One region of the Moritella sp. F3 genome, then DNA from elsewhere that is predicted to be linked to it. Evidence: predicted binding sites of a transcription regulator. Region 1 holds the regulator's gene; the other holds the start of a gene.
What was found. The regulator LexA, encoded in region 1, represses DNA repair genes until DNA is damaged. The targets are predictions, from matches to a motif close to TACTGTATNNNNATACAGTA.

Region 1 (5,526 bases):
ATTGTTTGTCTATCAACAAACCTTGATTGTTGAGCGCGATAGAGCTTCTTGTTTTAAAGCTTTTTTACATAATAATTATGTGGGTATGGTTATCTTTATAAGCTTGGTTTTAAGTTATTTATAGGTAAAGGTTGACGATACACAGAATAATAAAAAAGGAGCCGAGGCTCCTTTTTTATTATCTTCAATATCAAATATCAGGCCGTTGCTGATTATATAAATCAAAGGTCTTCGGCATTAATGCTAGGCGTTGTTAGATTGCTGACTGAGCATTACATCTGAGATCGTTTGTTTTACTTCTAACGTCGTTAAATTTCTAACAGTGTTAGCTAACAGACTGATCTTATCTGCTTTCGCGGTACCTGTATCGGATAAGTAATGCAGTTCTTGCAGCTTATCAATAAAGATGGTCAGTACTTTCTTATCAAAGAACTCTGGCGCGCTCACACCATTGAGTGACGATAGACGCTCGGCAATCAACTGACTACGATCTTCAAGGTGAGTCCGTTCAATTACTTGGTCATGCTCTAATACTGTTAGTACGATTGCATAGCGCTGTAATGTTTCTTGGATGCTGGCAGCAAGTAGCTTCAATGACATGAGGCGTTCGTTCACCGGAGTGACGATATCATTGTCATTGTTAATCAATCCTTGTTCTTGCATTTCAGTTAACGTGTTATTAATGCAATCACTTAACTCATCTTTTGAGTACTTCAAGAATAGTTCAGCTTGAATTAGCGGGTAAAGTTGACAAACTTTAGCGTTAATATCTTCGACTGTCGTTGTCGGTGTATCTGCCACGATCGCCGCAATTAAAGACGGTAGCGCAAACAAGTGTAGAATATTATTACGATAGAAAGTTAATAATACGGCTTGCTCGTATGACATAGATAGCATTTGTCCTAAGCTATCTTCACGTACGGTGAATTTTTTCAGTGATATTGCTTGATCTAGAATTTCTTCTGCACTATTTTCTGGCAAGGTACTGAATTCACTATAAGGGTTATTGCGTAATAGTTTTAGGTAGCTATCAATTTGCTGTACTAAAATTTCTCGGCTTAAGGCCTTATGTGGTGCAGCGTGTAAAATGAGTGCACAGATAGTTAATGAGTTCACCGCGGCTGCACTATTGATATTTACCATGACTTTATTGGCAAGATCACGAGTGGTTTGCTGTAACCATTGCGGTTGCTCTTCGACAGGCATATTCATGTCATCGCGCCAGTTTTCAACGTGTTTATTTAAATATTGATTCAGGTTGATTGGTTCACCAAAGTTTACAAATGCTTGGCCGTAATTTTTCAATTTTTTAGCGATACCAAATACCTGGAACATACTTTCTTTTTTCTTATTGGCACCAGACAATTCTTTTACATAGGTGCTTACTTCCATCACATGATCGTAGCCTAGATATACAGGCACTAAGGTGATTGGTCGGTTTTGCTCTCTTAACATCGCTTGTAGCGTCATGTTAAGCATACCTGTTTTCGGTGGTAATAAACGTCCTGTACGGCTACGCCCACCTTCGGTAAAGAATTCAACCGAATAACCTTTCGAGAATAGCAAACTTAAGTACTCTCTAAAAATGGTCGCGTAAAGTTTGTTGCCTTTAAATGTACGACGCAAGAAGAATGCACCACCACGGCGGAACATAGGCCCAGCAGGGAAGAAGTTAAGATTAATACCGGCAGCAATGTGCGGTGGAATCAAACCTTCATTATAAATCACATAAGAAATAAGTAAGTAATCCATGTGGCTACGATGACAAGGCATGAATACAATTTCATGGCCATCGGCTGCAAGTTTACGCACTTGTTCGGCATTGTTTACTTTGATACCGCTGTATATTTTATTCCATAACCAGCTCATGAAATTACTGGTGTTTTTGACGAGTTTATACGAGAAGTCACTGGCAATTTCATCGATATAATCGTTGGCGCGTTTTTCAGCTTTTTGTGCTGAAATGTTATGTTCCGCTATCTCAACTTGAATCGCTTTTTTTACTTCTGGATTACGTAATAGTTGTTCAAACAATTGGTAACGATTTGGTAGTTTAGGACCCGACGCCGCTAACTTTTGACGACTAAAATGGATCTTCGCAACACGAATTAATTTTTGTGCGAGTTTCTCGTCACTACCGTGTTGATCAGCCATGAAACGCAGTGACACAGGATTATTAAAGCGAACTAAGTTGTCTTTACGGTTCAGTCCGACGATTAACGTTTTGCGCAAGCGGCTTGGTGAAATACTGTTAGCTAATGATAGCAGTGGCACTTGGCCTTCTTTTCCTGGTGCACGGCCCCAAAATAATGCTACTGGCATCAATTGAATGTCGAGGACTTTATCATCTTTGTGTAAACGTAATAATTGTTGGAATTCATCAAAAAATACGTCGGTATTTTTGGTCTTGCCAAACAGTGGGGCTGGATTATCTAAGCAAACGTGGCTAGGAATAATTACACCGTTAACTTTGATTGGTGTGAGCGGATCGGGCAGGCCTAGTTCTTTACAGGCGCGTTGTAATGCGACGAGATCCGTCATCGATTTAGTTTTCAAAGCATAAACAATAGGACGCGTTAAATCTAACTTTAACGCATCAACTGGGTTATCTGGTACGTACTGAGATTTAACTAAGCCGTTAACGAAACTTCGACTTAACATTGACGGTGTTTGTTGCATAATGGTTATCATTCTGTTATTTAAAGTGCGAGAGTGCTTACTCCAATAATATCAGATACGTGGCTATAAATCTGTGTTTAAGCACCAGCAAGCGGTTAATTCATTATTATTTTGATATACCGACTGCTTATATTGCAAACTTGATTATACTGTATATAATTACAAGAAACTGTATATAAAACCAGTTAGGGTTCATAATGAAAGCATTGACACAAAGACAAGCAGAAGTATTTGAATTAGTTAAGCAGCATATTAAAAATACCGGCATGCCGCCAACCCGAGCTGAGATTGCGAAGGAACTTGGTTTTCGTTCGCCGAATGCTGCCGAAGAACATTTAAAAGCATTAGCCCGAAAAGGCCACATTGAAATTTTAGCGGGTACCTCTCGCGGTATTCGTTTGTTGGTTAATGCTGAAGAAGCCAGTAATGAGAGTGGATTACCTTTGATCGGTCAGGTTGCCGCTGGTGAGCCAATTTTAGCGCAAGAACATATTGAGGCGCATTATAATGTTGACCCATCAATGTTCACGCCAAACGCTGATTTTTTATTGCGTGTTCGCGGCGAGAGTATGCGCAACATTGGTATTATGGATGGCGATTTATTAGCGGTACATAAAACTAAAAACATCAGTAAAGGCCAAGTTGTTGTGGCACGCGTTGACGATGAAGTAACCGTGAAACGTTTTGAACAACAAGGCTGTGAAATTTTACTGCATCCTGAAAATGATGAAATGAGCACGATACGTGTTGATTTAAACTTCCAAAGCTTTGATATTGAAGGTGTTGCTGTGGGTATTATTCGTAATACTGATTGGATGTAATCACGCTTTACCTTGGTTGTTTTGAGGATAGATAGTTAATAATCTTATGACTATCTATCTTTTTATTTTGTATTTTCCGCCGTCTATTCTTGTTCTCTCATCTTGTAAACGACTTTAAATGTTGTCTTCACATCACAGTTCTCTCTATCGTCCACTTATTTATAAAATCCTTTCCTATACTCAACACGAGTTATATTAATAATTTATTTTTTAATACGTTTGTGTAAATACAGGATTAATTTATGGAACAAGCCCCCATCACCATGGAACTCGGTGAAAAGATCGATATCTCCGCGATCTCGAGCCTTAAAGCCACGCTTGATTCGTTGCCTATTAATACCGAACCTCAACTTTTCGATGCACGTTACATCACGCATATAGACAGTGCATCTTGCCAACTTTTTTATGCTTATGCTCAACACTTAGCATTACATAATACGACACTGGTGTTTTTATCTCCGTCGGATAAATTTATGACGGTGGTAAAAGCGTTAGGATTTGAAACGGATTTTAATTACGCATCAATGTGAGGCACTCTAATGAAACGAATATTAGCTGTAGATGATTCGGTATCCATTCGTGAAATGGTCTTATTCACTTTAAAACAAGCAGGTTATCAGGTCGACTCGGCCGTCGATGGGGTTGATGGCTTAGCCAAAGCCAAGACTGGCCATTTCGATCTTATTATTTCAGATATTAATATGCCACGTATGGATGGTATTAGCTTAATTAGTCAATTACGTAATGAAAGTGCTTATAAATTTACGCCGATTCTGATGTTAACCACAGAATCTGGTGCGGATAAAAAAATGGCCGGTAAATCTGCTGGCGCAACTGGCTGGATCGTAAAACCTTTTAACCCAGAAAAACTCATTGCTACCGTACAAAAAGTATTGAGGTGAGCATGGATATCGATCTTAAGCAGTTTCAACAAGTGTTTATTGAAGAATGCCGAGAAGGCTTGGAGGTAATGGAATCCGAGTTACTCAAGCTCACTCCGGGTAACGTTGATAGTGAAGTTATTAATACCATTTTTCGGGTCGCGCATTCGATTAAGGGGGGCGCTGGTACATTCGGTTTTAATCAATTAACCGAATTCACGCACGTTGCTGAAACACTGCTTGATGATTTACGTGCAGAAAAAATAACGCTTATTGATGGACACATTAATCTTTTTTTACAAACAAAAGATTGTTTAAGTGCCTGGATCCAACTGTTAGCGGAAGACTCGCAATCAATCCCAGAGGCGGCCGAAAGCCTCAAGCAACAATATAACCAATTTTTACAGCTTGATACGAATCAAAACACATTAGCGGTTGAGGATGATTTTGTTATTAAAGGAAATCCATCAGCGTTTAATGAATACGATGATAATACTTGGTTAATCCACTTTATTCCCGGTCAGGATATTTTAAAACAAGGTAATGAACCGCGATTAATTTTTGCGGAATTAGCTGAGATGGGAGAGCTTAAAGTAACACCTCAATGTAAAAATATTCCGACATGGAAAAATGTAGAACCTGAGGATATCTATGTAAGTTGGGAACTTGAGTTAGTCAGTTCGGTGAGTGAGGCGCAAATAAAAGAAGCATTTGAATGGGTGGAAGATGACTCTACGATAACGATCAATCGCTCTACTGCGTCAGATGAATCAGCAGACAATAAAATAGTAATAGTGAGTGATAAATTAAGTGAATCACCAGCCTCTGCAGCTGTTACGAAAAATATTGCTGCGCCTAAATCGGCAGAAACAAATTCAATCCGGGTATCAATCGATAAAGTGGATGCGTTAATCAATATGGTTGGTGAACTGGTGATCACACAAGCCATGTTAGGTGAGCTTGGGCAAAACTTTTCAGCTGAAAGATTACCGGCATTAAAAAAAGGTCTTGATCAGTTATCGCAACATACTCGAGAAATGCAAGACAGTGTGATGAAAATTAGGATGCTACCAATCCAATTTGCTTTTAATCGTATACCAAGAATGGTCAGAGATTTAAGTGAACAACTCGGTAAAAATGTATTA
Region 2 (5,526 bases), on a different contig from region 1:
ATTTGACATCTCTGCACGATCAGGGGAAAAGTTATAGCTTTGTGCAACAGCAAGCATTTCACTTATTTCATCAATGCGCATGTTAAACTCATCCGCAGATGTAGTTTTCATTGCTTGAGTATACGCTAATCTCATGTGTTTCATGGTGACTTTAAGGTCGATACTGTCTATTTCGGCACTGTTAACCAAAGTTGAAAATAATAAGCTGATGATAAGACCAAGCTGAGCAATACGATTCTTCATGATTTTTATCCATAAGTAATAATGAAAGTCTTTCATTCATCACCGTCGTAATAACGTGATGAATAATAATTTGGTTTGTATTCGGTGTTAGCCGCGATACATATTTTCGAATGATTTTATTGAAAAACCCCGTAGTACTTGATCACCAATTTTGAGTGTTGGAACACCTCTACCACCAATTGCGGCGAGTTCTTTACTGCCACGTGGCTCATTGACGCTGCATAAGCGATACGGAATTTTTTTTTCATCTAAGTAGCGCTTTGCTGAATCGCAATTTGGACACTTCTTCTGTGTGTATAACACGACTCTTTTCATATTAGCCAACTATCTTCATCGTAAAAGCGCGCATTATAACAAGCTAACACTGATTAACAATGCATCAATACAGGCAAACCTTTTGAAATACACTTCTTTACATGCATGCTGAATAATCTAGTGTGGTAACGAGGTTTTTAACTGGTTAATTTATACGCGTTATTTTACAGATATACAGATAAAGTAGAGGGTTTAGATTTCAAACGGATGTGCAGGTATACTGTAATTATAAACATGATAATTGAAGATAATGAAGTATGAGTATTATTCTTGGCATTGATCCTGGTTCTCGCATTACTGGGTATGGTGTGATCCAACACATACACGGCAAATTTCAATATTTAGGTAGTGGTTGTATCCGTACCACGGGTGACAACTTACCTGAGCGCTTAAAGCAAATTCACGCTGGTGTGTGTGAAATCATTATCCAGTTTCAGCCAGATAAATTTGCTATTGAAGATGTATTCATGGGTAAAAATGCGGCGTCAGCATTAAAACTGGGTCAGGCTCGTGGTGCCGCAATCGTTGCAGCGGTATCGAATGATCTTGAGGTCGGTGAATATACCGCGCGTCAGATCAAGCAAGCTGTCGTAGGGAACGGTGGTGCTGATAAAGAGCAAGTTCAGCAAATGGTCGTTAATCTACTAAAGCTAGGTGGAACGCCGCAAGCGGATGCTGCAGATGGACTCGCGGTCGCGTTATGCCACGCGCAAAGTTTACGTACCCTCATTAATATGGCGGGTAAAGTAAAGGGTACTGCGCGTGGTCGCTTTAACTAATTATCTTTAATTAATCGGGTGTCGTGGTAGCGAAATAAAATGATCTGGATATTTAACCAGTATTTTATTATGCTACTGAACATTATATTCGTATTTAAAAATGTTGGAAAATAATTGTGATTGGACGTTTACGTGGCACTTTACTAGAAAAGCAACCACCCGAGATCTTACTAGAAGTAAATGGTGTCGGTTATGAAGTTCAACTGCCAATGAGCTGTTTTTACGAGCTTGGTGATGTTGACAGCGAAGTGATCGTTTACACCCATTTTGTGGTGAGAGAAGACGCCCAATTACTTTACGGTTTTAATAACAAAATGGAACGCTTGATGTTCCGCGAATTGATTAAAGTAAATGGGGTCGGTCCTAAACTGGCATTAGCTATCTTATCGGGTATGACGGCGAATCAATTTGCTCATTGTGTTGAGCATGATGATATCAACAGCCTAATTAAATTGCCGGGTGTTGGTAAAAAGACAGCCGAGCGTTTATTGGTTGAAATGCGTGACCGTTTGAAGAATTGGGTTACTCAAGATTTATTTACCCCTGAAGCAGACAAAGCGCAATTACAGGGTTATGGTAATACTGCATCGAATGCGATTGAGGAAGCGGAAGAAGCCTTGGTTGGTTTAGGTTATAAACCGGCGCAAGTAGCCAAAATGATCAAAAAAGTTGCTCAGCCAAGTATGAGCTGTGAAGAGATCATTCGTCAGTCATTACGTGCCACCTTACAGAATTAATTTAGGAAGTTACTTTAGTGATTGAAGCTGATCGATTAATTTCTAGCGGCACCGTCCGCGAAGAAGAAGTCATAGACCGTGCCATCCGACCGAAAATGTTGTCTGACTACCAAGGCCAGGATCATGTACGTGATCAAATGGAGATTTTTATTGAGGCCAGTAAGCGTCGTGAGGATGCGTTGGATCATTTATTAATCTTTGGACCGCCGGGACTCGGTAAAACCACGTTAGCCAATATTGTCGCTAACGAAATGGGTGTAAGCATTAAAACCACGTCAGGTCCTGTATTAGAGAAAGCGGGCGATCTCGCTGCATTGCTAACAAATTTAGAACCGCATGATGTATTGTTTATTGATGAAATTCATCGCTTGAATCCGTCGATTGAAGAAATTCTATATCCAGCAATGGAAGATTACCAATTAGACATTATGATTGGTGAAGGGCCGTCTGCACGCTCGATCAAACTCGATTTACCGCCTTTTACACTTATTGGTGCGACTACTCGAGCAGGGTCATTAACATCACCTCTACGTGATCGCTTTGGTATTGTGCAGCGTCTGGAGTTTTATAAGGTTGAAGATTTACAAGACATCGTATTACGTTCGGCTAATTGCTTAGGGCTCAATATGGATAGCGCTGGTGCGTTAGAAATTGCGCGACGCTCACGTGGAACACCGCGTATTGCAAACCGGTTATTACGTCGTGTTCGTGATTATGCCGAAGTGAAGCATGACGGCGATATTGATGCCCATATAGCGTCTGCAGCACTGAGTATGCTAGACGTTGATACGTGTGGATTCGATTACATGGACCGTAAGTTGCTCATTGCGATTGTGGATACTTTCTCTGGCGGTCCTGTGGGACTTGATAACGTAGCGGCTGCGATTGGTGAAGAACGTGAAACCATTGAAGATGTACTCGAACCTTATCTTATTCAGCAAGGTTTCTTGCAACGTACACCACGTGGGCGAATAGCCACACCACGTGCTTATTTACATTTAGGTTTTGATCATCCTGAAAAGTAATCACTGAAAACAATACCTAATAAATAATTACTGAAATGTATTCTTCATATTAAATCAATTTCATATATTATTTTTGTCAGGTATATTAAATCACTTATAGCGCTAAACTTATAAGTGATTGTTATTGAGTTAGTACAGACGGACTGTCAAATAATGCAAAATGAAATAGTACAACGTGAGTTTAAGGTACGCGTTTATTTTGAAGATACCGATGCTGGTGGGGTGGTTTATCATAGTAACTATTTGAACTATGCTGAACGGGCAAGAACAGAAATGTTACGCGATAGAGGCTTTTCACAAGCACTATTATTACAACAAGATCTTGCATTTGTAGTACGTAAAATAGACATAGATTATCGCTATCCTGCATACCTTGATGATTTATTAACTATAAAATCACATATTAAGGAACTAAAACGCGCATCTTTGGTCTTTTCTCAGAGTATTTATCATGAAAATGGTAAATTATTGTCAGAATTAACAGTTAAAGTGGCATGCATTCAATTGTCTCATAAGAAACCTTGTGCAATGCCTACAGAAATTATAAGGAAACTAACCAGTGGAAGCTGCTGATATTTCGTTTTTTGGTCTTTTTTGGGAAGCTAGCATACTTGTTAAAACAGTCATGTTATTGTTACTTTCTATGTCGGTAGCATCGTGGGCTATGATTTTTCATCGTTCTAAAGCGTTGAAACAAGCAAATGATGCATCAAAACGATTCGAAGATAGATTTTGGTCCGGTATTGATTTATCAAAATTATATAAAGAAAGCGAATCCCGTAAGAATAATATCCAAGGTATGGAACTGATTTTTCACTCGGGTTTTAAAGAATACGTACGTATCCACAATACTAATCAAGAGAATACGGATGCGATCATGGATGGTAGCTACCGCGCTATGCGGGTTGCACTATCTCGTGAAGTTGATGAGCTTGAAGTTAACTTAAATAACTTAGCCACAATCGGCTCAATTAGCCCTTATATCGGTCTGTTTGGTACGGTTTGGGGGATTATGAGTTCATTCATAGCATTAGGCGCAGTGCAACAAGCGACATTAGCGATGGTTGCACCTGGTATTGCTGAAGCATTGATTGCAACGGCGATGGGTTTATTTGCTGCGATCCCCGCTGTTATTGCTTACAACCGATTTTCTAATCAAGTAATGCGCATTGAAAATAACTACGCTAACTTCATGGAAGAATTTTCTAGTATTTTACATCGCCAGAGCTTGGCGAAACGAACACAGGACTAAGCGATGCAGCCTTATCAACGTAAGCGCAGACGACCTGTAGCAGAAATTAACGTAGTACCTTATATCGATGTGATGCTGGTGCTACTTATTATCTTTATGGTGACTGCACCACTTGTCACTCAAGGTGTGCTTGTTGATTTACCGCAAGCACAAGCAGAGGCATTATCACAAGACAGTAAACCGCCCATTGTCGCCTCTGTTGATAAAGATGGTTTATATTACCTTGATGTTGGCGATGGTGATAAATCACCGATGTCACCAGATGATTTAGCCGTGTTAGTTGCTGCACATTTGAAACTACAACCTGATACACCTGTTGTCGTTAAAGGCGATGGTTCTGTGGCATACGAGCAAGTGATCCGCTTAATGGTCGTTTTACAGCAAGCTGGAGCACCTTCAGTTGGTCTGATGACTGATCCTGCTGAGTAAAATCAAGAAAAGCGTTAAGTTATAAGAGATGTTAGCCGTTGTTATGCGTAGAGTAGGTATAAATAAAGATGAAGGATAATCAATCGAAATACTCTGTTGCGATTATTATTTCGGTCGTTTTACATGTGGTACTTCTAGTAGTATTAGGACTAAGTGCGACATCGACGCCATTAAAGCAGCAACCAAAGCCAAAAGCACAAGCGATCCAAGCTGTGGTCGTGAGTGAGAAAGCGATAAAGCAGCATGCAGATCGTATTAAGCGCACAGAACAAGATAAACGAAAAAAAGAACAACAACGTTTACAGGCTGCTGAAGACCGTATTAAGAAATTGAATGTCGAACGTCAGCAGAAAGAAGCGGCAATTGTGAAAGCCAAAGAACAGCAAAAAAAGGCTGAACAAGCAGCAAAGCGTGCTGAAACAAAACGAGCAGAAAAAGAAGTTGAACGTAAAGTTGCTGAAGCGGCTGCTGTTAAAGCAGAGAAACAGCGCTTGAAGAAAGTTGCAGAGCGTAAAAAAGCCGAGGCCGAAACCAAGAAAGCAGAACAAGCTGCCGCCGCTGCAGAAACCAAGCGTAAAGCCGCAGAAGTGAAAGAACAAAAACGTCAAGCTGCTGTCGCTGCCGAGAATAAACGTAAAAAAGCAGAACAAGAGCGTAAGCGTCAGGAAGTTGAAAAAAAACGTGTCGCAGAGGAAAAGCGAGTTGCAGCAGAGAAAGAGCGCCAGCGTTTAGCTAAAATTGAACAA

Region 2: a site for LexA is predicted at 1,380-1,399, ahead of ruvA (Holliday junction branch migration protein RuvA). Genes of this name have one in related genera too.

The regions. Positions count from the first base shown of each region.
Region 1 covers NZ_BLRL01000013.1:109,752-115,277, forward strand. Annotated here, with positions in the region: gene ubiA (4-hydroxybenzoate octaprenyltransferase) at 1-124, shown strand, start outside; gene plsB (glycerol-3-phosphate 1-O-acyltransferase PlsB) at 244-2,679, opposite strand; gene lexA (transcriptional repressor LexA) at 2,877-3,500, shown strand; gene JFU56_RS18185 (STAS domain-containing protein) at 3,743-4,030, shown strand; gene JFU56_RS18190 (response regulator) at 4,040-4,402, shown strand; gene JFU56_RS18195 (chemotaxis protein CheA) at 4,405-5,526, shown strand, end outside.
Region 2 covers NZ_BLRL01000016.1:3,555-9,080, reverse strand. Annotated here, with positions in the region: gene JFU56_RS19460 (cytochrome b562) at 1-243, opposite strand, end outside; gene JFU56_RS19455 (glutaredoxin family protein) at 331-558, opposite strand; gene ruvC (crossover junction endodeoxyribonuclease RuvC) at 816-1,337, shown strand; gene ruvA (Holliday junction branch migration protein RuvA) at 1,454-2,074, shown strand; gene ruvB (Holliday junction branch migration DNA helicase RuvB) at 2,092-3,099, shown strand; gene ybgC (tol-pal system-associated acyl-CoA thioesterase) at 3,253-3,672, shown strand; gene tolQ (protein TolQ) at 3,659-4,351, shown strand; gene tolR (protein TolR) at 4,355-4,780, shown strand; gene tolA (cell envelope integrity protein TolA) at 4,849-5,526, shown strand, end outside.